One region of the Yersinia antarctica genome, then DNA from elsewhere that is predicted to be linked to it. Evidence: predicted binding sites of a transcription regulator. Region 1 holds the regulator's gene; each other region holds the start of a gene.

Region 1 (10,194 bases):
ATGTAGGCGTCTATCTGGGTAACGGTAAGTTCATTCAGTCCCCACGCACTGGTGAAGAAATTCGTATCAGTATGCTGGACAATGACTACTGGCAGGATCATTACGTTGGCGCACGCCGTGTGGTCACACCGAAAACCATCCGCTAAGACTTCAGTTTGCGCCCGGTTGTCCTACCGGGTGCTGATGGCACAATAACGCCCCTGCACTTGTTATCCCCATGGCATAACGGTGATACAATCACCCATCAAACAGTATGGTTATATCTGTCATTCCTGTTGAAAGTTGTTAAGATTAATACCCACAACAAAAATACAACAATTAAGCTTTAACCGCTCTTCGCCACCTCACTGCCCGTGGCAATTGATGTGATTTGAGGAGCAAACACCCTGAGCAACCCCGAAAGGAGAGAGCGATGTCTTTTGAATTACCGGCATTACCCTATGCGCAAAATGCGCTAGAGCCCCACATCTCAGCTGAAACGCTGGAATACCACTACGGCAAGCATCACAACACCTATGTGGTTAATCTCAATAACTTGATTAAAGACACTGAGTTTGCGGGTAAGACGCTGGAAGAGATTGTAAAAACCGCTAATGGCGGGATCTTTAATAATGCGGCCCAAGTCTGGAACCACACCTTCTACTGGCACTGCCTGTCACCTAACGGCGGCGGCGAACCTACGGGCAAAGTTGCCGATGCCATTAATCAATCATTTGGTTCTTTTGCTGAATTTAAAGCACAATTTACTGATGCGGCAGTAAAAAACTTTGGTGCGGGCTGGACCTGGCTGGTTAAAAAAGCAGATGGCACACTGGCGATTGTCAGTACGTCTAATGCAGCAACTCCACTGACCACCAACGATAAACCAGTGTTAACCGTAGATGTGTGGGAACATGCTTACTATATTGATTACCGCAATGCGCGGCCAAAATACCTGGAAAACTTCTGGGCACTGGTTAACTGGTCTTTCGTTGAGAAAAATTTAGCCTGATACGGCAAGAAGAGTGACAACCCATCGTCGCATTACGCGTAAAAATAATTAAGGGCGGGATTAACCCGCCCTACTTATCACTTCACACCGGCAAGCGGTTTAATTAATTCATTACCGCCACGAAGCTAAAGACAATAATCATCGCCAGCGCACCAACAGTCGTAATCAGCGACATTTTCAGATTGGTATCCATAAAAACTCCTTAGCCGGTTAGTTTGTAGTAGGGAAAAGGCACATAGTTAGTGTGTTAAATTATTTTCCCACAGTTCAGAAAAAAAATCTTGTGCTCATTACGCACTTTATAACTTTGATTACCCCTTTCACTTTTCCTCCAGATCAGCCAAAATTCGCAGTTCATAACTGCATACCGACTAATAACGTCCAATAAATACTCTCAGACAATCAGCTGATTTAACTTCCCAGCCTAATATCGTGTTTTTGTCTGAGCGGTTTTCGGGTTATGCAGGCAAACGATTAACATAATACTTACCCTACTGTAACCGGTAAGCTTAGGAGTCATTCTTTTTATGGCAACGATTAAAGATGTGGCCAAACACGCGGGTGTGTCCACCACCACCGTTTCGCACGTTATCAACAAAACTCGTTTCGTCGCCGAGAATACCAAGGCTGCGGTGTGGGCTGCCATTAAAGAACTGCATTATTCACCCAGCGCTGTAGCCCGCAGTTTGAAAGTTAATCACACTAAATCAATTGGTTTACTGGCAACATCCAGCGAAGCGCCCTATTTTGCCGAAGTGATCGAAGCGGTCGAAAATAGTTGTTATAGCAAAGGTTATACCCTGATTTTATGTAATTCTCATAATAATCTGGACAAGCAAAAAGCTTATCTGGCGATGTTGGCACAAAAACGTGTCGATGGGTTGCTGGTGATGTGTTCAGAATATCCTGAGCAGCTACTCGGGATGTTGGAAGAATATCGCAATATCCCAATGGTCGTCATGGATTGGGGAACCGCACGGGGTGATTTTACTGACTCGATTATTGATAACGCTTTTGAAGGCGGCTATTTGGCGGGCCGTTACCTGATTGAGCGCGGTCATCGTGACATTGGGGCTATCCCCGGCCAGTTAGCCCGTAATACCGGTGGTGGCCGCCACCAGGGCTTCCTGAAAGCACTGGAAGAAGCAAATATTACCCTGCGTGATGAGTGGGTGGTCCAAGGGGATTTTGAACCGGAATCCGGTTATAAAGCGATGCATCAAATCCTGACACAAAAACATCGCCCAACGGCGGTGTTCTGTGGCGGCGATATTATGGCCATGGGCGCGATATGTGCTGCTGATGAGTTGGGCCTACGGATACCACAAGATATTTCGGTGATCGGGTATGATAATGTGCGTAATGCGCGCTATTTCTCGCCGGCGCTTACCACTATTCACCAGCCCAAAGAGCGCTTGGGCGAAACGGCCTTTGCCATGTTACTTGACCGTATTGTCAGCAAACGTGAAGATTCGCAGACCATTGAGGTACACCCTAAACTGATTGAGCGCCGTTCTGTCGCTGATGGCCCGTTCCTCGATTATCGCCGTTAATCCTCTCCTGCCGGTAGTGTTTAGCTCTATCGGCGGCTAATCTTGCCTCATTAATCCTCAGTCATTGATTGATAACTCACTGTCATCTTTCAACCATTCGGTATTAAGTGTGACACTGTCACCTAGATATTCCAGCAGCCAGGCCAATGCTGGTGAATGGTTGTTCTGCTCCCAGGTCAAGCAACATGGACTATCGGGCAACGGTTCAGCCAGCGTCAGTGCCGCTAGCTTCCCTTGCTCAATCAACGGCGATACCATGTGTGCCGGCACCATCCCGATGCACAATCCTGCACACAGGCAATCGATTCCCGTTGCCCAGTCCGGGGCGACCAATCGCTGCTGGTTTGCTAAAGTCCAGGTGTCACGTTTAGGTAAATTACGGGCGGTATCTTCCAGGCAAAGTGAGGGATAAGGCCGTAACTGATTATCGCTAAGTGGCTCGGTTAATTGGGCTAAAGGATGATCGACACTCACCACACAATGCCAGCTTAAAAAGCCCATATCGCGAAAGATGAACCGCCCACCGACCGGGATCGCGCGGGTCGCACCAATGGCCATTTCCGCCTGCCCATCCACCAGCGCATCCCACACACCGTTGAATACTTCATAGCGTACCCGCAGTTCAATATCAGGAAAATGTCGGTAAAAATCCAACACTAAACGGCGACTACGCTGTGGTTTAACAATTTTATCTATTACTATATTTAACTGCCCACGCCAACCATTCGCCACCTGTTGACACTGACGGCGTGTGTCATTCATTTTTTTGATAACATCTCGCGCATCTTTAATAAAAACCACGCCAGCTTCGGTTAATTCCACATCGCGATGACGTCGTTCAAACAACGGAACGGCCAACCACTCTTCCAACTGGCGCACCGTATAACTAATCGCAGACGGTACGCGGTGCAATTCTTGAGCAGCAGCACTGAAACTCCCAGTACGGGCTACTGCGTCCACCACATCCAGTGAATATTCAGACCACATAGTTTTTCACCTTTTTACATCACCAATTTGCTATCAAATTTTTTAATAGCATGGTGCAAATATTACCGTTTCACAACAGAATATCGCAGCGGATAGAATGCCCTCCGCAATTAATTTTCTATAACAGAAGTTTTGCCTGCAAAAATTATAATTTAGCCAACGTCATTGGAGCCGCTGCTAACACCTCTGCGGTTTCAAGGACCAAGGATATAAAGAGAAATAAAGAATGAAAACGTCGTCTGGTTTTATGTTCTATCTGGCCGGTCTGAGTATGTTGGGCTATTTGGCCACTGACATGTATCTACCCGCTTTTGGCGCAATGCAACAAGAGCTTCAAACGTCTGCCGGCGCCATCAGTGCCAGCTTAAGTATCTTCCTCGCCGGTTTTGCTATCGCTCAGCTTATCTGGGGACCCGTATCGGATAAGTTAGGCCGTAAACCGGTACTGTTAGCCGGTTTGGCGTTATTTGCCATCGGTTGTCTGGGGATTTTATGGGTTGAAAATGCGACACAATTATTGGTACTCCGCTTTATTCAAGCGGTAGGGGTGTGTTCTGCTGCTGTAAGTTGGCAGGCGTTAGTGGTAGACCGTTATCGCGATGGCAAGGCCAATCGCGTGTTTGCCACCATTATGCCGCTCGTAGCACTCTCTCCCGCGTTAGCTCCGCTACTGGGTGCCTGGTTATTAAACCACTTCAGTTGGCGTTCAATTTTTGTAGTGCTACTGGCCGTTACGTTGCTGCTATTGATCCCAACGGCGCGGTTGAACGAACGCAAAAAAACCGCACAAGATAATGCTGCACGCATTAGCACCAACATCAGTTTCTGGCAGTTGCTTAAGTCGGCAACATTTAGTGGCAACGTGATGATGTTTGCTGCCTGTAGTGCCGGTTTCTTTGCCTGGTTAACCGGTTCACCTTTTATTCTGGGTGATATGGGTTATAGCCCGAATGTCATCGGATTAAGTTATGTCCCCCAGACCCTGGCCTTCCTGTTAGGTGGATTTGGTTGTCGCAGTGCTCTTTCCCGAATCAAGGGTAATACCTTGCTGCCGTGGCTGTTGGCGGGATATGCAATCAGCATGATTGCACTTTATCTGATAGCAACGTTAACCACGCCGACGCTGCTGACCTTACTTATTCCATTCTGCATAATGGCGCTGGTGAATGGTGCCTGCTACCCTATTATCGTAGCGAATGCATTAATGCCTTTTCCAGCTAACACCGGTAAAGCAGCCGCGCTGCAAAATACGCTTCAGCTCGGGTTATGTTTTGTTGCCAGTATGTTGGTATCGGCCTATATCAGCCAGCCATTGCTGGCAACAGTGACCGTGATGCTGTCGACCGTGGTGCTGGCGTTTTTAGGATATGGCATTCATTGCTACGCATTGCGAAAAGAAAAAAATGATACTAATCCGATGCCCAACGTCATCGGTGTTACAGCAAAGCAACAAACGAATGAACCACGGTGAGCCTGGATAAGGAATGATTCGGGTCGGAAATCGATTTGAACGCTGCAAGCGGCAGCCTGATAGAGGCGAGACCCAAGGATGGGCTAAGTAACGAGAGCCGCTAACACCGCGGTAGCGTCAAGGACGAAGTGAATTAATTTCCAATAGAAATAGTCACTAAGGAACACGTGAGCCGGGTGTGATTTATTATTGAGAAAGCCTCCCGGCAAGCCTATACTCGATTTAACCAATTACGATATCATTAAAAAAAAGCATTATCTTAAGTACTTTCTGTGCGCGTGGATTGCGTCACATTTACGCTTATGGATGAGTTACCCTAAATCAATCTTTATTAGGGTTTCTTCTTAATCTTCCTCTGTCCGTTATGGATATTAGACACCAAGGTCACGACAACCTTATTGGTATGAATCTGCATATATCGCGGGTCATAAGTCAGAAGAAAGTGATGGAGAAGCTATGAGTTCATCCTGTATAGAAGACCAGAGTATTCAAGAAACCCCTTGGTTTCGCATTGTACAAGAAATGCTGAATCGGGCTGATATTGAAATCAATGGCTCACGCCCTTTCGACATTCGAATCAATAACCCAGACTTTTTCAAACGAATACTTCAAGAAGGATCTTTGGCATTAGGTGAGAGTTATATGGACGGCTGGTGGGAATGTGACCGCTTGGATATCTTTTTCCAACGGGTTCTCAGGGCTGGCCTGGAAAATCAACTTCCACACCATCTCAAAGATACTTTACGCATTGCTGCTGCGCGTATTATTAATTTGCAATCAAAGAAAAGAGCCTGGATTGTTGGCAAAGAACATTACGATCTGGGTAATGATCTGTTTAGCCTAATGCTCGATTCGAATATGCAATACTCATGCGCTTACTGGAAAGATGCCACGACCCTTGAGCAAGCGCAGGAAAATAAACTGCGGATGATCTGCGAAAAACTTCAATTGGCTCCGGGCATGACATTGCTCGATATCGGTTGTGGCTGGGGAGGCCTCGCAGCCTATGCTGCCCGGCATTACGGCGTCGCCGTTTCCGGTGTGACCATTTCGGCTGAACAACAAAAACTGGCACAAAAACGCTGTGAAGGTTTAGACGTCACTATTTTATTGCAAGACTATCGTGATCTGAACGAACAGTTCGATCGTATCGTTTCTGTCGGTATGTTCGAGCATGTCGGGCCAAAGAACTATCACACCTATTTTGATGTGGTAAACCGCAATTTGAAGCCAGATGGCTTGTTCTTACTGCACACTATCGGTGCTAATCGTACTGATCTGAGTATCGATCCGTGGATTAATAAATATATCTTCCCTAATGGCTGCCTGCCGTCAGTAAAACATATTGCTAACGCCAGTGAGCCTTATTTTATTATGGAAGATTGGCACAATTTTGGCGCTGATTATGATCGCACCCTGATGGCGTGGTATGAACGTTTTCAAGCCGCGTGGCCGAGCCTGGCTGCGAATTACTCGTCGCGATTTGAGCGGATGTTTAGCTATTATCTCAATGCCTGTGCGGGTGCTTTCCGCGCCAGAGACATCCAACTGTGGCAAGTATTATTCAGCCCTAACGGGGTCGAGGGTGGGATTCGCGTGCCGCGTTAATACTTAAAAGAGGACAGGTGGACTGCCTGTCCTATCCTATTTACGTTAAGCCCACATTTATCCGCGAGTGGCCTTATCAACTACCGGCGTAGCGAGTACAGTTTCCCGCTGAGCCAATACCCGCTCAACCGTGTCCACCACCGCCTGGGTTTGTGGATCGATCTCGATATTTACCCGATGTCCCAAACGCTTTTTACCTAATGTGGTCCGCGACAATGTTTCTGGTATCAGATGTACACAGAAGCGGTTCCCCACAACCTCACCAATAGTTAGGCTGATACCATCAATACCGATAAAACCTTTGTGTAACACATACTTCATTAAATCAAAGCTGGGCATACGAAACCAGATCTGACGATTATTTTCTGATGTGTATATCTTGGCAATCTCAGCAGTACAAATAATATGGCCGGACATGAGATGCCCACCGATTTCATCGCTGAATTTAGCCGCACGTTCCAAATTAACGGTATCACCAACCTTAATATCGCCCAAATTGGTAATACGCAGTGTCTCCTTCATTAAATCAAAGCTAACCCGATTACCCTCAACGGCGGTGACTGTCAGACAGCAACCATTGTGGGCAACAGAAGCGCCTAACGCTAATTCAGGCAACATCTCCGCTGGCATGTCTACTACATGGGTGCGGAAATTTGATTTTTCTTCGATGGCAACCACCGGCGCGGTGCCTTGAACAATACCGGTAAACATACGCCATGCCTCTTATCTATAGAAAGAAAGTTTCTTTGCCTTGATTTTGCCTCAGAAGATAAGGAAAACCAAACCACTTACACTAAAAAAACAGATAAGAGGTATTTAGCTGATAATTAGCAACAAAGATTGCTTAAGCGCGATGAGCAGGTACAATCCTTCATTGTTTTTCCGCTATTTTATTTATCGCCCATGGCGCGATAAATAGTCGTTATTGAAATCATAACTAGGTTATACCCAAGTTACTTCGAGATACAGGTAGGCGGCAACCGCGTGAACCTCCAGGAGCTTAGATAACTAAGTGTCTGGAGTGAGCAAGGGCAGCCAACACCCCTGTATATTGAAGGGCGACGGGTAGAGAAAGGTGCATACGTGCAGAAGTATATCGTCGAAGCGCGTAGCTTATTGGCTCTCGCTATTCCCGTTGTCATCGCGCAATTATCTCAAACCGCCATGGGCGTGGTTGACACCATTATGGCCGGTTCTGTCAGTGCTACTGATATGGCTGCCGTGGCGGTAGGTACTTCTATCTGGTTACCGGCTATTTTATTTGGCCATGGTTTGTTGTTGGCACTAACCCCGACAGTTGCACAGCTCAACGGTTCCGGGCGTCGCAATCAAATTGCCCATCAAGTCAGGCAAGGGTTTTGGCTGGCGTTTTGCGTTTCACTGCTAATTATGTTTGTTCTATATAATAGCGACCACGTTATTATGCAAATGCATAATATTGACCCCGTGCTAGCAGATAAAGCCGTGGGCTTCCTGCATGCCATTATGTGGGGTGCGCCGGGCTATCTCTTCTTCCAGGTGCTACGTAATCAATGTGAAGGATTATCCAAAACCAAGCCGGGGATGGTTATCGGCTTTATTGGTTTGCTCGTGAATATTCCGGTTAACTATATTTTCATCTACGGGAAATTCGGTGCTCCGGCATTGGGTGGCGTCGGGTGCGGGGTGGCAACAGGCACAGTCTACTGGGTGATGTTCCTGATGATGCGCTGGTATGTCACCCGCGCTCGTTCACAGCAAGATATCAAACTGGAGAAAGGGTTCGCCGCACCGGACTGGCAAGTAATGAAACGCTTGGGTGGCCTAGGCCTGCCGGTTGCTCTGGCACTCTTCTTTGAAGTGACGCTGTTCGCGGTTGTCGCCTTACTGGTTTCACCCCTGGGCATTGTCGCTGTTGCCGGGCACCAAATTGCGCTCAACTTTAGTTCATTAATGTTTATGTTACCGATGTCGCTGAGCGTAGCAGCCACCATTCGTGTTGGTTTCCGCCTCGGTCAAGGCTCGGTAGAACAAGCGAGAGTGGCCGCTTATACCAGTATTGCCGTGGGTTTAATGCTGGCCTGTGTCACTGCGGTATTTACCGTTATTTTCCGCGAGCACATTGCCTTGCTGTACAACAAAACACCGGCAGTGGTAATGATGGCCTCGCACTTGATGTTGCTGGCCGCTATTTACCAGCTATCGGATGCGATTCAAGTAATCGGTAGCGGTGTGCTACGTGGTTATAAGGATACACGTTCGATCTTCTTTATTACCTTTACTGCCTATTGGTTACTGGGGTTACCGAGTGGTTACGTGCTGGGGCTGACCGATTATATCGTGCCCGCCATGGGGCCAAGTGGTTTCTGGATTGGGTTCGTTATTGGCTTAACTTCTGCGGCGATTTTAATGGCACTGCGCATCCGCTGGTTACAAAAACAGCCAGCAGCATTTATCCTGCAAAAGGCGGCGCATTAGTACCGATAGTCTCTGGCGTGACAGCCAGAATTCATATTGGCAAGTCGCGACTGCGTAAAACACCGAGGTGGAGAAAAAAACAGCGCAATGGGCAAAAGCGCAGCAATTACGTGAGTTTGCGGTGAATATTGTGTTTTTCCCCTTGCCAGCAGACGGGCAGCTCGTTAATATTCGTCCCCGCTGTCAGCATTGATGGTGAGTAATAAAAGAGGATGCGTCCGTAGCTCAGTTGGTTAGAGCACCACCTTGACATGGTGGGGGTCGATGGTTCGAGTCCATTCGGACGCACCAAATTTATTGCAGGTAGATAGCGTTAAATATTTTGTTAGTTCAGTCGCTAAGGTAGTAGTCGTTGCAGTTGGTAACACTGTAGCGTCAAGTCAGTAGGGTAACGTGCGTCCGTAGCTCAGTTGGTTAGAGCACCACCTTGACATGGTGGGGGTCGATGGTTCGAGTCCATTCGGACGCACCACTCTGGCAACAGGTTTATCATCTTTAGATGCGTTCTTAGCTCAGTTGGTTAGAGCACCACCTTGACATGGTGGGGGTCGATGGTTCGAGTCCATTAGAACGCACCACTCTGCATTTGCAGTTTACTCTCTGTTTTCTTAATCTTCCCAATACTCTTTTACCCCCTATTCCCTGCAATATATAACCGAGATAAAGCAATAAATATCAACCAATCGCCCTGCCACCTCCTGCTTGTTTTTCAACCCTGGATTGGCTAAAAATGTTAAACATCACACCAGTTGCGCAACAAAATAAGAAATATTCGCAATACTTGCGCGACTAATTCCCCCTTTTTATAAAAAACGGCAATGAGTTTCTGTTTTCTATTTCATTTCCCGTTAGTTACCGCTTATAATACGAACCGTCGTTTCAGTTGAATGGTTTCAGCATCTTGATCTGCCGATACGCTAAAAAAATACAACTCACATTTACGCCATCGTATACCGATCATGCGGTTAGCCTCGTGCTAAAGTTTTCCGCTCAACTTCCGCAACTGTCATCTATCCTTAGTAATGTTTTGCTTCTTTGTAACGTTTCGCTACACCAGACACTAATCAGATCCCACTCCGTTGATCTCATTAACGGAACTTTCGTTTTTAATCCATCACAACTTGTAG
Region 2 (10,194 bases), 1.3 Mb from region 1:
ACTTATAAGCCAGATCTTTTGCCACCAGCCCCGAAGCACCAATACCGGTTAGAATAATCCGTCGTGCCGACAATAACATCTCTAATGCTTGCGTAAGTCGTTCTTCACTATTGATATCCAAGGTGGCCCGTAGTGCTGCGGCTTTCTCGCTCAGGAGTTTTTCCCCAACGATTTTTAAACTGTCAGTGCTCAAGATCTGATTATGCAGTGTCACTGCCTGTGCAGGGGCCGCGACAATTTCACTCAGGGCTAGTTTTAGCGCCGGGAAGCCTTTATAGCCTAATTTTTGGGCAAATTTAACCACTGCAGATTGGCTAACCCCGGTTTGCAGCGCCAACTTTTGCGAACTAAGATGACGTGCCTGCTCAGGATTGGTTAGCAGAAAATCGGCTAACTTACGGTCATTTTGTGCCAGCGTTGGATAAAGCTGACGAATGCGAAGAAGACTACTCATAAATCAGTTCCTGAATGCGGGAGAACTTAATAATACCCGGAAAGACTCAAGATAAAGGGCAAGTGATGGAGCATAGCACCCTTTTTTGCTGATCATTCGATGAATGGCGCAAGAAAATAGTCGCTTTATAGAATATAATATTCAATTATATATTTAATTTTACGAATTAAATATTCAAAGAGGAATATGTCATGAATCTAGGATCATTGATTTCAGAAAGTCGTAATCCGGCCACGATGGAGCTGGATAAGTTCTCTACGCTCGAAATGTTGACCTGCTTTAATGATGAAGATCGCAAAGTGCCGGAGGCCATTCGTTTGGTGTTACCGGCTATCGCTCAAGCGGTAGATTTAGCCGCGGAGTCCTTAAAGCAAGGTGGTCGGCTCATTTATCTGGGGGCCGGTACCAGTGGTCGGCTCGGCGTGCTGGATGCTTCCGAATGCCCACCGACCTTTGGTGTGCCTCATGGCAGGGTGATTGGTCTAATTGCCGGTGGCCCGGGTGCTTTATTCAAAGCGGTGGAAGGTGCTGAGGATGATATCGCGCTCGGTGTGCGGGATCTGCAAGATTTAAAGCTGATGGCAACTGATATGGTGGTCGGGCTGGCAGCTTCTGGTCGCACGCCTTATGTCATCGGTGCGCTACGCTATGCCCGCCAACTTGGGTGCCCAACGGCGGCTATTTCTTGTAACCCAGACTCTCCTATCGCGCAAGAAGCTCAGGTTGCGATTTCACCGGTAGTAGGGCCGGAAGCCCTCACTGGCTCTACGCGTATGAAGTCGGGTACTGCACAAAAGTTGGTGCTGAATATGTTATCCACTGGGGCGATGGTGAAACTGGGTAAGGTTTATCAAAATCTGATGGTAGATGTGAAAGCGACCAACGTGAAGTTGGTTGATCGCGCTTGTCGTATTGTGGTTGAAGCCACCGGGGCCAGCCGTGCAGAGGCTGAAAATGCCTTATCACAAACCGAGTTTGACGTAAAACCAGCCATTTTGATGATTCTGAAAGGCGTGAGTGCCGAGCAGGCTCGCCAGGATCTACAGCAACATAATGGCTATTTGCGTGCAGCATTGTAAGACTCACACTCAGGGGATTAGCACTCGTTGATAATTGGCCTCGATGCCGCAGGCAAAGTGATGTTGTATTTAGTCGCGATGATTGTCACCATACTTGCAGGTTTCATATTTAACTGGTTTATGGGATTCAATGATCCTGAGGAGTAACGTTTGAGCGCAGAGCAGGCCACATCGACCTTTGAGCAAACTGACAGTAACCGCGAGGGGACGGCCGAGGCATTATCAGAAAACGCCAAACGCATTGTATTCTTTGATCTGGATGGCACGTTACATCAACAGGACATGTTTGGCAGTTTTTTGCGTTTTTTGTTGCGACATTTGCCGCTAAATCTGTTGCTGGTGGTCCCATTACTGCCGGTGATTGGGTTGGGATTGCTGCAGGGCGGTCGTTGCGCTCGTTGGCCAATGAGCCTGTTACTGTGGGCGATAACCTTCGGTCGGCGCGAAGCGCATTTGAAAGATTTGGAATTACGTTTTGTGAATGATTTTCGCCAAAAAGTTACCGAATTTCCCGTGGTCGTGATGCGTTTGCGCCAATATTTGGAGAGCCATGACGCACAGGTATGGTTGATAACTGGCTCGCCGCAACGGCTGGTGGAGCAGGTTTATCATGATTCGGCGTTTATTCACCGTTTGCGGTTGGTCGGTAGCCGCATGGCGCGGCGTAATGGCGGCTGGGTACTACCTCTGCGCTGTTTGGGGCCAGAGAAAGTGGTGCAACTGGAACAGCGTTTGGGATCGCCGCTGAAACTTTATAGCGGATACTCGGACAGCAAGCAGGATAACCCACTATTGTATTTTTGCGAGCATCGCTGGCGGGTCAGTAAAAGCGGCGAATTACAGCAATTAGAATAAACGCCCATTGCAGTCATTCGCCATTTTAAGTGGTTTTGGCTCTAGTGTGTGACGTCATTATCATGGTGGCCGAGCCGCCATATTCGTTCGGCATGCCGACCCAGTAACCACAAGCTAATGCCGAGCAGCAGGAAGAAGATAGTTTTCGGCATCGCATCCCAGAAGAACTCAAAGAAACGGGTATACAAGTTGATGGCCAAAAATGTCAGGCCGAAGCCGCGCAACATGGCATCATCTCGTTTTAGTCCCAGCCAAATAGCGACGCTGGCGGCAATGGCAAACAATAGACTCCAATGCAGCAACTCTATCTGGCGCACTTGATACCAATAGTCCAGGTCACCGTAATTGCCAAAAATAGACAATAACCACAGGGCAATAAACAGATAAAGCAGCCCCATCGCCTGTGACACCCGATCTAGCCGACGTTGTGCCAACTGCGGTTGCAACACCAGTGCCGCTGCACAAAGTAGCAGGCCAAAAGCAATAAAGCGTATCGGGTAGCTCATTCCCAGCCAGTAGGCACCCCAACCGGACAAATAGCCAGTTTCTGCCCCAAACGCATTACCCAGTGACAGCAAGGCAAATAGCCATACTAATGGCGCACGACCAAACCAGCCCACCACACCATAGATGACGGTACCCAACAGCAGTAATACTGAGATGCGGCCACTACCATTATCCAACCACTCACCGAGTTGGCCGATGGCGGCTGCGGTGAATATTACGCCGAGAAAGAGTACGGCTTCATTACTGTAGATCTTACTGGGATCTCGCCGGCGGCGGTTAAAGCCCCAGCCGTAAAATACGGCGGCCAATATCGCCGTGACCACCACCCGTACCGGGGGATCAAAGCGGAAAAACTGGCTTATCCAGTTGAGTAAGAAAGTATCAGCCATCAGGCTGCCAATGGCGATAACCAACGAAGCCAGTGCGGCAAGAAAGGCGTAACCGGCTAATCTGCGCCAGTCAAACGGTTGAACATCGATATTCTGTAACAAACGTTGATGCTCTTCCTCAGGGATAACGCCTTCACTGGCCCATCCATTCAGGGTTTTACGTACTACCGCGGCATTTTTCTTGCTGAGCTTCATGTAGCTGGCTTCCATATGCTGATAATTTATATCAGGAATGATTTATATCCTGCCGGAACATTAACCGATCATTATGGACTGAGCTACTTTATATTGGAGATAGCGGGTATAGCGGTTGTCGCTGGCTGTGTATAATGCACGCCGCCAAAGTACCAGAGAGGTTAATGTGTCTGCTGATAAAAGTTTGTTTTCTGAATTTGATTTACCTGTTGAATACAGTGATGAGTACTGGATGCTACGGGCGTTGACGCTGGCTCTGCGGGCACAAGAAGAGGGAGAAGTCCCGGTTGGCGCGGTGTTAGTGCTGGGCAACCAGGTGATTGGCGAAGGGTGGAATAAGTCTATTCGCGATAACGACCCTACCGCTCATGCAGAAATCATGGCGCTACGGCAAGGCGGGCAGGTGGTGCAGAACTATCGTCTGCTGGAAGCCACGCTATATGTGACGCTGGAGCCATGCGTAATGTGTGCCGGAGCCATGATACACAGCCGGATCCGTCGCTTGGTCTATGGGGCCAATGATTTAAAAACCGGTGCTGCCGGTTCGCTGGTGGATATCTTGCGCCATCCGGGGATGAATCATCAAATAGAGGTCAGTGCCGGGGTACTGGCAGAGACGTGTTCCCACCAATTAAGTGCTTTTTTCCGCCTACGACGTGAGCAGCAAAAGGCGTTGAAACTCGCGCGGCAGTCATGATTCGGCCCATCCGTGGGCCTTGCGTCTAGGAGGCCACTGCTGGCAGCATCTTGAAATCTATTGATTAGTTACGTGTTTTCGCATCATGTTAGTTATTGATTGACCAGCCTGGGCCGACAACCGGATAAGCTTTACCCAGCTCAGCTTCGATAGCGGCATGTTGGGCTGCTTTTTTCTCTCTTTCCTGCAAATATCCCACCAGACTGACCTGATAACGACGGATGTTTTCCACATAGTTATAAGCCTCATGGCCACGGGCGTAGCCATAAGTGGTACTTGGGTAGTAGCGCTTTTGACTCAACATCGGTAGGCGCATTTTTACATCAACCCAACTGTCTGGATTACCATTCTGATTTTTAGTCAGGCGGCGAGCATCCAGCATGTGGCCATAACCCAGATTATAGGCGGCCAGCGCAAACCAGATACGCTCATCTTCTGGAATGGTCTCCGGCACTTTTTGCATTAACCGCTGCAAGTAAATGGAACCGCCTTTAATGCTTTCCTCAGGATCAACCCGGTCTTTAACCCCTAAACCATTTGCTGTGGCGCGGGTTAGCATCATTAACCCCCGCACGCCAGTCGGTGAGGTGGCTTGTGGGTTCCAATGGGATTCCTGATAAGCAATCGCCGCCAGCAGTTTCCAGTCAATTTCCCCGGCATGTTTTTCAAACAAGGATTGGAAAGAGGGCAACACACTGTCGATGGCTGACAGGAAGGTTTTGGTATCGACATAATCAAAGCTACCGACATGGCCGAGATATTTTTCCTCCAGCCGCGCCAGACTACCGTCTTCAACCATCTGGCTGTAGAAATCGAGCATGGCGGCATACAGGCTATCATCGTCCCCTTTCTGGAAATACCAAGTTACTGGCTCTTCATCCGTAACATCAAAGGCAACCGCTAATTGCGGATGGATGCGTTGCAGTAGGGCAATTGTCACCGAATCACCCAGGGTATAGTCAAGTTTGCCGTCCGCGACCTGTTCCAGTAACTCTTTGCCAGAACGATCAACGGATGATTCCCAGTTAAGATCGGGATATTTGCTCTGCTTAAGTTGTTTGAGGGTGGTCATATGGGCCGATCCAGAGGCGACAATCAATTGACCCTTTAGATCACTGAATGATTTTGGTCGTGGTTTACCCAATCGGTATACTAACTGTTGCGAGACTGAATAATAGGCAGGGCCGGTACGCGCCCGATTAAGACGCTCACGGTTATAAATTAGCCCGGCAGCCAGCATGTCTGCATCATCGTTATCAAGTGCATCAAACAAGTCATCAATATTATGATGAGGGGTAATGACGAGCTTAACCCCCAGATAGTCCGCAAAACGGTTGGCCAGCTCATAGTCAAGACCGGAAGGGCCATCCTTTCCGGTAAAGTAGATAAGTGGTGAGCTAATCGTGCTAACACGTAGCTCGCCACGGGCTTTTATACGGTCTAGTTGTCCTTCTTGACTACTGCGCCAGGGAATATTGGGCCACAGCGCGAGGGCCAGAAGTAAGGCAACTACACCGATAACAAAGTAATTTAATTTTATGCGCGTCAAATAGTTATCTCTCGGCAGCGCTCTTTATGTGTGTGTTGTGAAGTAAGAATCGACATGGTTAAAACCCCAGTGGAGTGGCATTTTGCGCAACAAATCGTCAGTGTGCAACTTTATTGCGAGCTTATTTATTCAGTATTGGTGTTCTCTAGATAACGACAATTTCTGACTCAATTATTAATAATAGCTACGCAAACGGTTTCGTCGGAGGCGTAGATTCACTATAATGCCCGCGTTTTCCCCTGTTTTGCGCCAATAAATGCTGCGCCCAATGAAGTGCTGTTCCAGTCGCTTCGAAGAGAGAGAAACTTAGATTATGGAAATACTGCGTGGTTCGCCCGCTTTGTCGGCTTTTCGTATTACCAAACTGCTGTCCCGTTGCCTGGATGCTCACCTTTTGGTGAGTGATATCTACGCCGAATATGTTCACTTTGCCGATGTTAGCGCTCCGTTAAGTGCTGATGAACACGCCAGGCTCCAACGGCTGCTTAAGTATGGACCCTCTCTCCCTGAACATGCGCCAGAAGGGCGTTTGTTACTGGTTACGCCAAGGCCGGGGACCATTTCTCCGTGGTCTTCCAAAGCGACGGATATTGCGCACAACTGTGCGTTGCCACAGGTTCTGCGTCTGGAACGTGGCCTGGCTTTCTATATTCAAGGCCCAGACCTGAATGAAAGCCAATGGCAGCAATTGTCGGCGCTGCTGCATGACCGCATGATGGAAACGGTATTCACCGATTTGCAGCAAGCAGAGCAGTTATTCTCTCATCATCAACCTGCCCCAGTACAACGGGTGGATATCTTAGCGCAGGGCCGCAGTGCACTGGAGCTGGCTAATATTAAGCTGGGCCTGGCTCTTGCTCCAGATGAAATTGACTATTTGCTGGCCGCCTTTACCGGTATGGGGCGTAACCCGACGGATATTGAGCTGTATATGTTTGCTCAGGCAAACTCTGAGCATTGTCGGCATAAAATCTTTAATGCAGATTGGATAATTGACGGTGTTTCTCAGCCTAAGACACTGTTTAAAATGATCAAAAATACCTTTGAACACACGCCGGATTACGTGTTGTCAGCCTATAAAGACAATGCGGCGGTGATGGAAGGTTCTCAGGTCGGGCGCTTCTTTGCTGCACCTGATAATGGCGTTTATGATTACCATCAGGAAGCGGCGCATATCCTGATGAAAGTAGAAACTCATAACCATCCGACGGCAATTTCACCCTGGCCGGGTGCTGCTACCGGGTCTGGTGGCGAAATCCGTGATGAAGGTGCTACCGGGCGTGGCGCTAAACCTAAAGCCGGTTTGGTGGGTTTCTCTGTTTCTAACCTGCGTATTCCCGGTTTTGAACAACCGTGGGAAGAGAATTTCGGTAAGCCGGATCGGATTGTGACTGCGCTGGATATCATGACCGAAGGTCCACTGGGCGGCGCGGCCTTTAACAACGAATTTGGCCGTCCGGCGCTGCTGGGCTACTTCCGTACTTATGAAGAGCGCGTCAACAGTCATAACGGCACTGAGTTACGTGGCTACCACAAGCCGATCATGCTGGCCGGTGGCATCGGTAATATTCGGGCCGACCATGTACAAAAAGGCGAGATAACAGTCGGTGCCAAGCTGGTGGTGCTCGGCGGCCCGTCGATGAATATCGGTCTGGGTGGCGGCGCGGCCTCTTCCATGGCATCGGGTCAGTCAGATGCGGATCTGGATTTTGCTTCGGTACAACGTGATAACCCGGAAATGGAACGCCGCTGTCAGGAAGTGATTGACCGTTGCTGGCAGTTAGGTGACCACAACCCGATTCTATTTATTCATGACGTCGGTGCGGGCGGTTTATCTAATGCCATGCCAGAACTGGTCAGTGATGGTGGTCGTGGCGGCCGTTTTGAGCTGCGTGACATCCTCAATGATGAGCCGGGCATGAGCCCGCTGGAAGTGTGGTGTAACGAGTCTCAGGAGCGTTATGTTCTGGCTGTTGCCCCCGCGCAGATGGCTCAGTTTGATGAAATTTGTCGCCGTGAACGTGCGCCCTATGCCGTTATAGGTGAAGCCACTGAAGAAAAACATCTGACACTGAATGACCGCCACTTCGATAATCAACCAATTGACATGCCTTTGGATGTCTTGCTGGGTAAAACGCCGAAGATGCTGCGTGATGTCACCCGCCTTCAGGCACAGGGTGATGCATTGCAACGTGCTGAGATAAGCATCGCTGATGCGGTCAAACGGGTGATGCATTTACCGGCAGTGGCAGAGAAAACCTTCTTGATTACCATCGGTGACCGTAGTGTGACCGGCATGGTGACACGTGATCAAATGGTTGGCCCGTGGCAGATTCCGGTGGCCGACTGTGCGGTTACCAGTGCCAGTCTGGACAGCTACTATGGTGAAGCGATGTCATTGGGTGAACGTGCGCCAGTGGCATTGCTAGACTTTGCCGCCTCAGCCCGTCTGGCGGTAGGCGAAGCACTGACCAATATCGCGGCCACTCAGATTGGTGAGCTAAAGCGCATTAAACTGTCAGCTAACTGGATGTCAGCAGCCGGTCATCCGGGTGAAGATGCCGGTTTGTACGAGGCGGTGCGTGCGGTGGGCGAAGAGCTATGTCCTGCGCTGGAGATTACCATCCCGGTGGGCAAAGACTCCATGTCGATGAAAACCCGCTGGCAGGAAGGTGATGAGCAGCGCGAAATGACCTCACCGCTCTCTCTGGTCATTACTGCTTTCGCCCGTATCGAAGATGTTCGCCATACGGTGACACCACAGTTACGCACTGATAAAGGCGATAACGCGCTGTTACTGATTGATTTAGGTGCTGGCCACAATGCCCTGGGTGCAACCGCCCTGACGCAAGTCTACCGTCAGTTAGGTGATAAACCTGCTGATGTGCGCGATGTACAGCAACTGGCAGGTTTCTTTAATGCGATGCAGTGCTTAGTGGCCTCTCAGGCATTACTGGCCTATCACGATCGCTCTGACGGCGGCTTACTGGTGACACTGGCTGAAATGGCCTTTGCCGGTCACTGTGGGGTGCAGGTTGATATTCACACCTTGGGTGATGACGCGCTGGCGGCGCTGTTTAATGAAGAGCTGGGAGCAGTGATTCAGGTACGTGCTGAACAGCGTGCTGAGGTGGAAAAAATTCTGGCAGACCACGGTCTGGCAAACTGTGTTCACTATCTGGGCCGTGCTGTTGAGGGGGATAGCTTCGATATTCGCAGTGGCACTGAGGTGGTATACCGCGAGAAACGCAGTACTCTGCGCTTGTGGTGGGCAGAAACTACCTGGCAAATGCAGCGGCTGCGCGATAACCCTGATTGTGCTGATCAAGAGCATCAAGCTAAACAGGTTGAAACTGATCCGGGCCTGAATGTCCAACTGACCTTTGATCCCGCAGAAGATATTGCCGCACCTTATATCATCAAGCAGGTTCGGCCAAAAGTGGCCGTATTGCGTGAGCAGGGGGTTAACTCCCACGTAGAAATGGCTGCCGCCTTCCATCGTGCCGGGTTTGATGCAATCGATGTACATATGAGTGACCTGCTGGCCGGCCGAACTGATTTGCAATCATTCCAGACCTTAGTGGCCTGTGGTGGTTTCTCTTACGGTGATGTGCTGGGGGCGGGTGAAGGTTGGGCGAAATCTATTCTGTTTAACAACCGGGTTCGTGATGAGTTTGAAGCCTTCTTCCATCGCCCAGAAACATTGGCCTTGGGGGTCTGCAACGGTTGTCAGATGATGTCTAATCTGCGTGAACTTATTCCAGGGGCTGAACATTGGCCACGCTTTGTCCGCAACCTGTCTGATCGCTTTGAAGCACGCTTCAGTTTGGTTGAAGTGGCCAATAGTCCATCACTGTTTATGCAAGAGATGGCCGGATCTCGCCTGCCAATTGCTGTTTCTCACGGTGAAGGGCGGGTTGAAGTGCGTGATGCGGCCCATCTGGCGCAGCTTGAGCAGAACAATCTGGTGGCATTGCGCTTTGTGAATAATCAGGGTGAGGTGACCGAGGTTTATCCGGCTAACCCGAATGGCTCAGCTCACGGGATTACTGCGGTGACGAGTGCCAATGGGCGAGCAACAGTAATGATGCCGCACCCAGAGCGGGTCTTCCGCACCGTCAGTAACTCATGGCATCCAGAAGAGTGGGGCGAAGATAGCCCATGGATGCGTATGTTCCGTAATGCGCGTAAGCAATTAGGTTAAGTGAATCAGCTTTGATTGTGATAACAGGGGCATCAGTTGATGCCCCTTTTTTACGCATGCTGATAAGGGCTTAAGATATATTCATTTATCTTTAATAAATTGAGTCATACCCCGTGGTCTGATTCGCTAATGTCATATGAAAGGTTTTGCTAGAAATCTGGTGGTCGGTTGCCAATCCTGTAACGACTAATCGATAGTTCCCAGGTGGCAAGTTCACTAAAAACAAGGTCATATTTTTAGAGCGATTATCAATAAGTGTCGCTGT
Region 3 (10,194 bases), 1.2 Mb from region 1:
CAAACCCATCCAATTGGGCTAAAATACGCCTTAAAAGCGATGGCAACTGCCCTTATCTTGACGAGTCTCGTCTGTGTGAAGTACATAAACGCTTGGGGAGCGAGGCGCTGAGTAATACTTGCTCGACATATCCACGCAGTAGCCATAAGTACAAAACAGAACAATTTAATACTTTGACACTTTCCTGCCCAGAGGTTACCCGGTTGGTATTGTTTAATCCGCATGCATTTACTCTGCATGAGGAGACCGTCTACCAAAAACAGTATTTCAATAATAGAAAAATGAATACTGAAGGGCAATTTATTCACTATTATTGCAACCAAATAGTGACTATGCCGAATGATAATTTTGAAGAGAATATTTATGCGGTTCATGTTTTTATGCACTGCTGTAAAAATATCGATAGCACCGTCGATGACAAATTACAGATGATATTTGAATTATATACCACCATTCGAGCCAAGTTGCAGGCTGGCGATATACGAGAAGAGGTTGCAAAGATCACTTTTAATGCTAACGCACGTTGGCATTTCCTAATGATATATCAAAGGAATACGGTTAGCGCTATGGGTACTAGGGGACATAAAACGCTATTTAATTATATGGCTTTTCTCATTCATCATTTGATGAATGAAGTAGATGTTAACCAACTAGAAGAACGTATGGCTATGTTAAGCGCTACCTGGAATGACAGAGTTATGCCGTTGCTTAACCAACACCCCCATATTCTACGTAATTTTTTTCAGTATAATTTCTACCATAATCAGTTTGCACTTAGTAAAACTGATGATATTGATAAGGACTTTCATTCCTACGTTATCGATTTTTTTATTATAAAATCAGTTATCAGTGCATTTGTAATACACAATGGCACGTTGAGTGAAGATGATATCATTAATATCGTCTATTCATACAGTATCTTTAAGCTGCACAAGAGTAATGCTCAAAGTATCCTGTTATCTAACATAGATAAAGTCAATGAAAGTGATGATTTTTCTTTACTGAATATGTTGAATTGATATTGGGGCCAACTGAACTGGCCCCAGCGGATTAAGCACTCTTTATCGATGGTGTTTTATATTTAGCCAAATATTGTGGCTGGAAAATGCACATACGAATTACAGTACGGTATTCACCATTGATAAAGAACTCTTGCTTTAATTCACCCTCTATTTCAAAGCCTAATTTTGTATAGATATGGATAGCTTTTTGATTTTCTTTATCAACAATCAGATAAAGTTTGTACAAATTCAGTACCGAAAAACCATATTCCATCGCCAGTCTTGCGGCAGCACCTGCATGGCCTTGACCCTGATGAGCCGGGTCGATAATTATCTGAAACTCAGCACGGCGGTGAATATGGTTAATTTCAACTAACTCCACCAGACCGACTTTTGTCCCCTGGCTTTCAATAATAAAGCGGCGCTCACTCTGGTCATGAATATGTTTATCATACAGATCAGACAGTTCAACAAAGGCCTCGTAAGGCTCTTCAAACCAATAGCGCATCACGCTGGCATTGTTATCTAACTGGTGAACAAACGGCAAGTCATCCCGTTCTAGTGGGCGTAACCTGACGCTGTTAGTGGTAGACATACATATTCCTCATTGGCGACAGCGGTTGCTGCCCTAAAAATTATACTATTAGCACAAGAGGTAAGCACAGGGGAATTAAAAAAGGCGCTAACCATTAATGGCCGCGCCTTTAATCAATATTTATTAACTTGTTTTATTCAGCCGCGTAGCCTTGGGCAGGTAGGCGTTCACCATCCAGCCAGGCGGCATTATCACGCATAGCAAGACGGCCATCGGTAAACCAACTGACTACCAGCGGATAAATGCTGTGTTCCTGAGTTTGTACTCTTTCGACCACATCCTCTTCGCTATCCTCACTGAAAACCGGTACTTTGGCTTGCAGAATAACCGGGCCGCCGTCCAGCTCTTCAGTAACGAAATGCACTGAGGTGCCATGCTCCGGATCACCGTTTTCCAGTGCCTGACGATGAGTGTGCAGACCGGGGTATTTCGGCAACAGTGACGGATGGATATTTAACATTCGTCCAGCATAGTGCTGAACAAACTCTGCACTGAGAATGCGCATATAACCGGCTAACACCAGTAAGTCAGGCTGATAGTAGTCAATGGCTTGCGCCAATGCCAAATCAAAACTGGCGCGATCCGCATAGGACTTGGCATCCACAGCATGGTGGGGAATACCCGCCAATTCAGCTCGTTCCAACCCATAAGCATCGGGGTTATTACTGAACACGGCACTGATGGTACCTGAAATACGCCCTTGTTGTTGGGCGTCGATCAACGCTTGTAGATTACTGCCCTGGCCGGAGACCAAAACCACTATCTTTTTCATATACCCTTCGTACTTGAAGCTGCGGGGTGTTGGCTGCGCGCATTACTCGGCCCATCCGTGGGCCTCGCCTCGTTGAGGCCGCTGCAAGCAGCGTTGAAATCTGCTCCCGGCAGATTTGTCACCTGAATCACGGACTTGAGTCAGCTCATCGGGATTTTGAAGCTGCAGGCTGAGTCAGCAATGTTATGGATTGATGATGACTTGATCTGCACCGTCAGTCGCCGCCGCAATCACACCGATTTTCCAGGCTTTCTCACCGGATGCGGTCAGTAACTCAACGGCGATATCAGCCAGTTCTGCCGGGAGCGCAACAACCATGCCGACACCACAGTTAAAGGTACGATACATTTCGTGGCGACTGACATTGCCGGCTTGCTGCAACCAACTAAATACCGCAGGCCACTGCCAGCTAGCTTCGTCGATAACCGCTTGAGTCCCTGCGGGTAATACCCGTGGGATGTTTTCCCAGAAGCCGCCGCCAGTCAGATGAGCAATAGCATGAATATCAAGCTGCTCAATCAGGCTGAGAATGGATTTAACGTAGATTTTGGTCGGTTCCAGCAAATGGTCAGCCAGCGATTTACCATCCAACTGAGTTTGCTCAGGATTGGTGTTGCTGACTTCCAGAATTTTGCGTACCAGTGAATAACCATTGGAATGCGGGCCGCTGGCACCTAAGGCAACCAACGCATCACCCGGTGTCACTTTGCTGCCATCAATGATTTCAGACTTTTCAACTACACCAACGCAGAAACCGGCAACGTCATAATCTTCACCGTGGTACATCCCCGGCATTTCTGCGGTTTCGCCGCCAACCAGTGCACAACCTGATTGTTTACACCCTTCGGCGATACCGGTAATCACACTGGCGGCAGTATCCACATCCAATTTACCGGTGGCAAAGTAGTCAAGGAAGAACAGCGGTTCAGCACCCTGAACCACCAGGTCATTGACACACATGGCCACTAAATCGATACCAATGGTATCGTGGCGTTTCAGGTCCATCGCCAGGCGCAGCTTAGTGCCTACGCCGTCGGTGCCTGAGACTAAAATAGGTTCACGGTATTTTTGTGGCAAAGCACACAGGGCACCGAACCCGCCCAATCCACCCATCACTTCTGGGCGACGAGTTTGTTTAACCACACCTTTTATGCGATCAACAAGGTCATTACCGGCATCGATATCTACGCCTGCGTCTTTATAGCTGAGAGAGGTTTTGTTGGTCACAGCGAGGTCCCCACGGCGGTTGGCTGTTTGAGCTTATATCCTTCATACTTGAAGCCGCAAGAGGGCTCGCTGCACGAACTTATCCAAATCACTGACTTAGTCAGCTCATCGCAGTTCGCTTGCTGGCAGCCTACCTGCAACGCCAATTACTTTGGCTATAGGAAGAAAACGCGACAATTCTAACAGCGCAGGCAAACGTTTGCGAGTAGCTTGTGATATCACGCTGATTTTTAGCTTTCTTGACTTAAGATTGATTTTCTATTGATCTGAATCAGGCTATTCATTGTGGCGTTCAAAAAAAAAGGCGGTATAATCTCGCGATTTTTTTGGCCGTCAACCGCCTAACCAGGAGAAAAATAATGAAGATCGTTGAGGTGAAACACCCGCTAGTAAAACATAAACTTGGTTTGATGCGTGAGAATGATATCAGCACGAAGCGTTTTCGCGAGTTAGCGTCTGAAGTAGGGAGTTTGCTGACTTACGTGGCAACCGCCGATCTGGAAACTGAGAAAGTCACCATTGAGGGTTGGAACGGGCCGGTAGAGATTGAACAGATTAAAGGTAAGAAAATTACGGTGGTGCCGATCCTACGTGCTGGTTTAGGCATGATGGAAGGGGTGTTGGAAAATATACCGAGTGCCCGCATTAGCGTGGTGGGTGTCTATCGTGATGAAGAGACACTAAAACCGGTACCGTATTTCCAGAAACTGGTTGCTGATATCAACGAACGTATGGCGTTGGTTGTTGACCCTATGCTGGCAACCGGTGGTTCGATGATTGCGACTATCGACTTGCTGAAGAAAGCCGGCTGCCAGAGCATTAAAGTGTTGGTATTGGTTGCCGCACCGGAGGGTATCAAAGCGCTAGAAGAAGCGCATCCAGACGTAGAGCTGTATACCGCCGCCATCGATCAGTGCCTGAACGAACACGGTTATATCATTCCAGGTTTGGGTGATGCCGGGGATAAGATTTTCGGAACCAAATAACTGATGATAGCCGACTCGATAGTCGGCTTTTTTTTGAATAACTTTTAGCATAATCATTTTTAAACACACCATTAAGAGGATAGAGAAATGAGCCGTCGCACCATCGGTGTCAGCGAGCGTCCACCGCTGCTCCAGACGATCCCCTTGAGTTTTCAACATTTGTTCGCCATGTTTGGTGCCACCGTTTTAGTTCCTATTCTATTTAAAATTAACCCGGCCACGGTGCTGCTGTTCAACGGTATCGGAACCTTGCTCTATCTGTTTATTTGTAAGGGAAAAATCCCGGCTTACCTCGGCTCAAGTTTTGCGTTTATCTCACCGGTACTGCTGCTATTGCCCTTGGGATACGAAGTTGCCTTGGGTGGTTTTATCATGTGCGGCGTGCTGTTTTGTCTGGTGGCGCTGATTGTGAAAAAAGCCGGAACGGGTTGGCTGAATGTGCTGTTCCCGCCCGCGGCGATGGGGGCGATTGTTGCCGTTATCGGCCTTGAGTTAGCTGGCGTTGCTGCGGGTATGGCCGGATTATTGCCCGCCCAAGGTGTGACAGTAGATTCAACCACTATTATCATTTCAATGGTGACGTTAGGGGTAACCATTCTGGGATCGGTGCTGTTCCGTGGCTTCTTCGCCATTATCCCTATCTTGATCGGTGTGTTGGTCGGTTATGCTTTGTCATTCGTGATGGGGGTGGTTGATTTAACCCCGATTAGTCAGGCCCATTGGTTTGCCTTACCGACGTTTTATACCCCACGTTTTGAATGGTTCGCTATTTTAACCATCTTTCCTGCGGCGCTGGTGGTTATTGCCGAGCATATTGGGCACTTAGTGGTCACGGCGAATATTGTGAAAAAGGATTTGATTCGTGACCCTGGTCTGCATCGCTCGATGTTTGCCAACGGTATTTCGACGGTGATTTCCGGCTTCTTTGGCTCAACCCCCAATACCACGTATGGTGAGAATATCGGTGTTATGGCGATCACCCGTGTTTACAGTACTTGGGTGATAGGTGGCGCGGCGATTCTGGCGATCATGCTGTCTTGTATCGGTAAATTGGCTGCTGCCATTCAAGCGGTGCCAGTACCGGTGATGGGCGGTGTTTCACTACTGCTGTACGGTGTTATTGCCGCATCAGGTATCCGCGTGCTGATCGAGTCAAAAGTTGACTATAACAAAGCACAAAACCTGATCTTAACCTCCGTTATCCTGATCATCGGGGTGAGTGGCGCGAAAGTGAACATCGGCGCAACAGAACTGAAAGGCATGGCTTTAGCAACGGTTGTGGGGATTGGCTTGAGCTTGCTGTTTAAAGTGATCAGTCTGATTCGCCCTGAAGAAGAGATTATTGACGCCCAGGAAGACGAGTCCACACGTTAATATCGGTGCAATAAAAAGTGATATCTGGCCGGGCAGTTATTGTGGGTTCGGCCAGTTTTTCGCTTCAGATCAGGTTTTTATGCTGTTGTTAATTTTTGTGGTAAGCTTGCCACGTTTTCCCGCCCGTTTTGTTGGTTGAGGTGCTTCTGAATACGCCGGCACAGCTTTCACTGCCACTCTATCTTCCCGATGATGAAACTTTTGCCAGTTTTTATCCGGGGGAGAACCCGTCCCTGTTAGCGGCGATCCAGTCCACTGTTCATCAGTCCCACGGCAGTTATATCTATTTTTGGTCGCGCGAAGGCGGTGGCCGGAGCCATCTATTACATGCAGCTTGTGCGGAGTTATCGCAAAAAGGCGAGGCGGTAGGCTATGTCCCGCTCGATAAACGTGCCTATTTTGTACCCGAAGTATTAGATGGTATGGAGCAGTTGGCGCTGGTTTGTATTGATAACATTGAGTGTATCGCGGGCGATGAGCAGTGGGAAATGGCGATCTTTAATCTCTATAACCGCATTGTTGAAACCGGCCGTACCCGTTTATTGATTACCGGTGATCGCCCACCACGGCAATTAAATCTCGGTTTGCCTGATTTAGCTTCACGCTTGGATTGGGGGCAGATCTATAAATTGCAGCCGTTGTCGGATGATGAAAAATTGCAGGCTTTACAGTTACGTGCCAAATTGCGTGGTTTTGAATTACCCGAAGACGTCGGCCGTTTCTTGCTAAAACGGTTGGATCGGGAAATGCGCACACTGTTTATGACCCTGGATCAACTTGATCGGGCCTCTATCACCGCCCAGCGTAAGCTCACCATTCCTTTTGTAAAAGAAACTCTTAGCCTTTAATCCCCTTCCTTTGGCAAGTGGTAGGGGGCGCTGCGTTGGTGACTCGGTCCTTCCATCGGCCTCGCTTCGATACGCAGCGTTCAATCATGGGTTGCAATCAAGTTACGGTAAAATCTCAAGCACCTGCTCAGGCGGGCGGCCGATACGTGCCTGGCCGTAATAAACCACAATCGGGCGCTCGATAAGCTTTGGGTTATCGCTCATTGCTTGCAGCAACTGATCCTGCGTTAGTGCCTCATCTGCCAAATTCAGTGTTTTGTAGAGATCTTCTTTGGTGCGCATAAGCTGCCGCGCGTCATGAAAGCCGAGTTGTTGCAGTAACGCTTTTAACCCCGCCACAGACGGTGGATTGTCTAAATATAATATGACCTGTGGCTGAATCCCCTGCTGTTCAACCAGCGCGAGGGTTTCCCGGCTTTTAGAGCAGCGTGGATTATGATAAAACGTGACATCTTTCATGATAAATTTCCTTAAGACTTCTGGTATTTCTGGAAGCGCTTATCTAGCTGGCGTAACTGGTCAATGCGCGCATCATAACGCGCCTGTTCCAGACTCCCCAATTTCACCCGAGCACTGGCATCGCTGAGCAGGCCGATGGCCTGTGGCAATTTGCCGCTCAAAGCCAGGCTCTCTGCCCGAGCAGCCAGTTCCTGATCACGTAAACCCAGTGCAGCTGCTGCCTGGGCTAACAGATCCCAGCCATTAGGGTCGTTTGGATTAGCAAAGGTGTAGCGATTTAGTATCTTGACTGCTGCCGCCGGTTGGCCACCTTGGACATAAGCGTTGGCCAGGTTCAATTGCAACACCGGCTCATCATTTTGTTTAGCGGTTGCCGCTTGCAGGCGGGCAATGGCGGCGGCGGCTTTGTTTTGCCCCAGATCGATATCAGTCATCAAATCAAGGAACCAAATATTGCCCGGTTGTTGCGCTAACAGGGGCTGTAACAGATTGCGGGCTTCATCGTACTTTTTGGCCTGATACCATAAAATGGCCTGACCGTATTTGGCCGCCAATTGCTCGCGCACCGTGCCTTTACTCAATGTTTCCAGCAGGTCTGGCGTGAGGCTGTTCTCAGTTGAGCCATACATGCCCAGAATACGAACTTTGGCGAATAAGTAATCTTGTGATGACGCGATAGGGTGCGGTTTCATCTGATTAGCACGGTTACGCGCATCAGATAAACGGCTATCTGGTAAGGGGTGAGTCAGCAGCATTTCCGGTGGTTTTGATGTATATCGTGACTGATCGGCTAATTTTTGCAGGAAGTTAGGCATGGCCTGCGGATCAAACCCCGAACGCTGTAATACCTGAATACCTATACGGTCAGCTTCCTGTTCGTTGCCTTGAGTAAAGCTGATGACGCCTTGTTGAGCGCCTGCTAACGTGCCGCTCAAACCCGCCATCCCTGCTTGTGGGCTGGCCATGGTTAACAGAATAGAACCTAGTACCCCGACCCACGTCAGCGGCGCCATTCTTTGCTGTTCTTCCATCGCGCGCGCCAGATGGCGTTGAGTCACATGAGATATTTCATGTGCTAATACAGATGCTAGTTCACTTTCGTTTTCGGTATAGCGGAACAGGGCAGAGTGGAGCACCACATTGCCACCGAAGAAAGCAAAAGCGTTAATTTGATCGTTATTCACTAAATAGAAATGAAACGGCGTACGTACTGAGTAGGCATTGGCGACCAGCCGATTACCCAGCGTATTGATATATTGAGTCAATAGCGGGTCATAAATCAGCGGTGTGCTGGCGCGCATTTGGCGGACATAAAAATCCCCCATTGCCTTTTCCTGATCGATACTCAAAGTGGCACCCGCAGAGGTACCAATATCGGGCAGCAGGTCTTGTGTCTCAGCGCTGGCAGGTATTGTGCCAGTGAGCAGCAAGCTACTGAGTAGTGTGGCGATCATTGTCTTACTTAACCGACCTGTTTTAGTTAACCGATAAGTCATAAACGAGGCTGCCCTTGCTAATGTAATGACAATTAGACTCCGAGATGTGTAAGAGTTCTTCTTCCTTACTCTACTCTCCAGTACAATTGGGTATAGATCACATAAATAGCATCAAATACGTCAAAGGTTAAGCTCAACATCCGTGCTGAGGCCCGCAACTATCTTAGCCAGCATGTGGAGATAAGGGAACGTCTGACGAAAACAATTTACCTTCGTTATGTCCCTGCATGTCGGGGCGGTTAAAGGGATCGACTAATTTGTCGATCTCTCATGGCACTTAAGGAGCAATTACGGATGCTAGAGCTGTTGTTACAGTGGTATCGTCGGCGTTTTACCGACCCGCAGGTTATCGCTTTATTGGTTATTCTGTTGGCTGGATTCTGCATTCTCTACTTCTTCAGTGGCATTTTGGCTCCTCTGCTGGCGGCGATCGTGTTGGCGTATTTGTTAGAATGGCCAACCGCCCGATTACAACGTATTGGTTGTTCGCGCCCATGGGCGGCCAGTATCGTACTGGTGATTTTCGGTGGTATCACACTACTGGCGGTATTTGTTGTGGCGCCAACGGTGTGGCAACAGGGCAATAATCTGATATCAGATATGCCGAAAATGCTTAATAAATTCAATGCGTTTGCTCAGACATTACCTTCGCGTTATCCCGCGCTGGTGGATGCCGGCATTGTCGATATGATGGCAGAAAATCTGCGAAGCAAGCTGTCGGGGATGGGGGAGTCCGTGGTTAAAATCTCTCTCGCTTCATTGATAGGTTTACTGACATTGGCAATTTATTTGATTCTGGTGCCACTGATGCTGTTTTTCCTGCTCAAAGATAAAGAGCAGATGCTGAATGCAGTACGGCGTATTTTACCGCGTAATCGCGGTCTGGCTGGGCAAGTCTGGCTGGAAATGAACCAGCAGATAACCAATTATATTCGTGGCAAAGTATTGGAGATGGTGATTGTTGGCATCGCCACGTATTTAGTGTTCTTTGTTATGGGTATGAATTACGCGCTGTTATTGGCGGTGTTAGTCGGCTTCTCGGTACTGATCCCTTATATTGGCGCAGTGATTGTCACTATTCCAGTAGTGTTGGTGGCGTTATTCCAGTGGGGGGTTGGGGCCGATTTCTGGACACTTTTTATCGCCTATCTGGTAGTACAAGGGCTGGATGGTAACTTGCTGGTGCCGGTACTGTTCTCTGAGGCCGTAAACCTACATCCTTTGGTGATTATTCTGTCAGTGATCATTTTTGGCGGCATGTGGGGCTTTTGGGGGGTATTCTTTGCCATCCCGTTAGCTACGCTGGTGAAAGCGGTTATTCATGCCTGGCCGGAGGAGTTTATCCCCGACGCAGATTAACTTATACTCGTCATACTTCAAGCTGCATCTGCGTTGGCTGCCTTCGTTCACCCCAGTCACTTACTTATGTAAGCTCT

The links. Region 1 encodes PurR, which represses purine synthesis genes. Its sites were predicted from a motif close to CANGCAAACGTTTGCNTG; they were not measured.
Region 2: a site for PurR is predicted at 5,911-5,928, ahead of purL (phosphoribosylformylglycinamidine synthase). Genes of this name have one in related genera too.
Region 3: a site for PurR is predicted at 3,784-3,801, ahead of purM (phosphoribosylformylglycinamidine cyclo-ligase). Genes of this name have one in related genera too.

Annotation. Positions count from the first base shown of each region.
Region 1 is NZ_JBSJQF010000001.1:2,322,507-2,332,700, reverse strand. Features, by position in the region: gene ACWJJO_RS10750 (C40 family peptidase) at 1-146, shown strand, start outside; gene sodB (superoxide dismutase [Fe]) at 413-991, shown strand; gene cydH (cytochrome bd-I oxidase subunit CydH) at 1,095-1,184, opposite strand; gene purR (HTH-type transcriptional repressor PurR) at 1,519-2,544, shown strand; gene punR (DNA-binding transcriptional activator PunR) at 2,602-3,531, opposite strand; gene punC (purine nucleoside transporter PunC) at 3,758-5,002, shown strand; gene cfa (cyclopropane fatty acyl phospholipid synthase) at 5,459-6,610, shown strand; gene ACWJJO_RS10715 (riboflavin synthase subunit alpha) at 6,668-7,321, opposite strand; gene ACWJJO_RS10710 (MATE family efflux transporter) at 7,694-9,067, shown strand; tRNA gene ACWJJO_RS10705 (tRNA-Val) at 9,282-9,358, shown strand; tRNA gene ACWJJO_RS10700 (tRNA-Val) at 9,463-9,539, shown strand; tRNA gene ACWJJO_RS10695 (tRNA-Val) at 9,569-9,645, shown strand.
Region 2 is NZ_JBSJQF010000001.1:3,657,059-3,667,252, reverse strand. Features, by position in the region: gene ACWJJO_RS16955 (MurR/RpiR family transcriptional regulator) at 1-454, opposite strand, end outside; gene murQ (N-acetylmuramic acid 6-phosphate etherase) at 646-1,533, shown strand; partial or broken gene ACWJJO_RS16945 (PTS transporter subunit EIIC) at 1,585-1,680, shown strand; gene yfhb (phosphatidylglycerophosphatase C) at 1,684-2,388, shown strand; gene ACWJJO_RS16935 (DUF2157 domain-containing protein) at 2,430-3,479, opposite strand; gene tadA (tRNA adenosine(34) deaminase TadA) at 3,607-4,176, shown strand; gene mltF (membrane-bound lytic murein transglycosylase MltF) at 4,265-5,725, opposite strand; gene purL (phosphoribosylformylglycinamidine synthase) at 6,039-9,929, shown strand.
Region 3 is NZ_JBSJQF010000001.1:3,534,486-3,544,679, reverse strand. Features, by position in the region: gene fliB (flagellin lysine-N-methylase) at 1-1,019, shown strand, start outside; gene speG (spermidine N1-acetyltransferase) at 1,051-1,596, opposite strand; gene purN (phosphoribosylglycinamide formyltransferase) at 1,730-2,368, opposite strand; gene purM (phosphoribosylformylglycinamidine cyclo-ligase) at 2,552-3,595, opposite strand; gene upp (uracil phosphoribosyltransferase) at 3,955-4,581, shown strand; gene uraA (uracil permease) at 4,669-5,955, shown strand; gene hda (DnaA inactivator Hda) at 6,096-6,803, shown strand; gene arsC (arsenate reductase (glutaredoxin)) at 6,906-7,262, opposite strand; gene bepA (beta-barrel assembly-enhancing protease) at 7,274-8,758, opposite strand; gene ACWJJO_RS16445 (AI-2E family transporter) at 9,053-10,117, shown strand.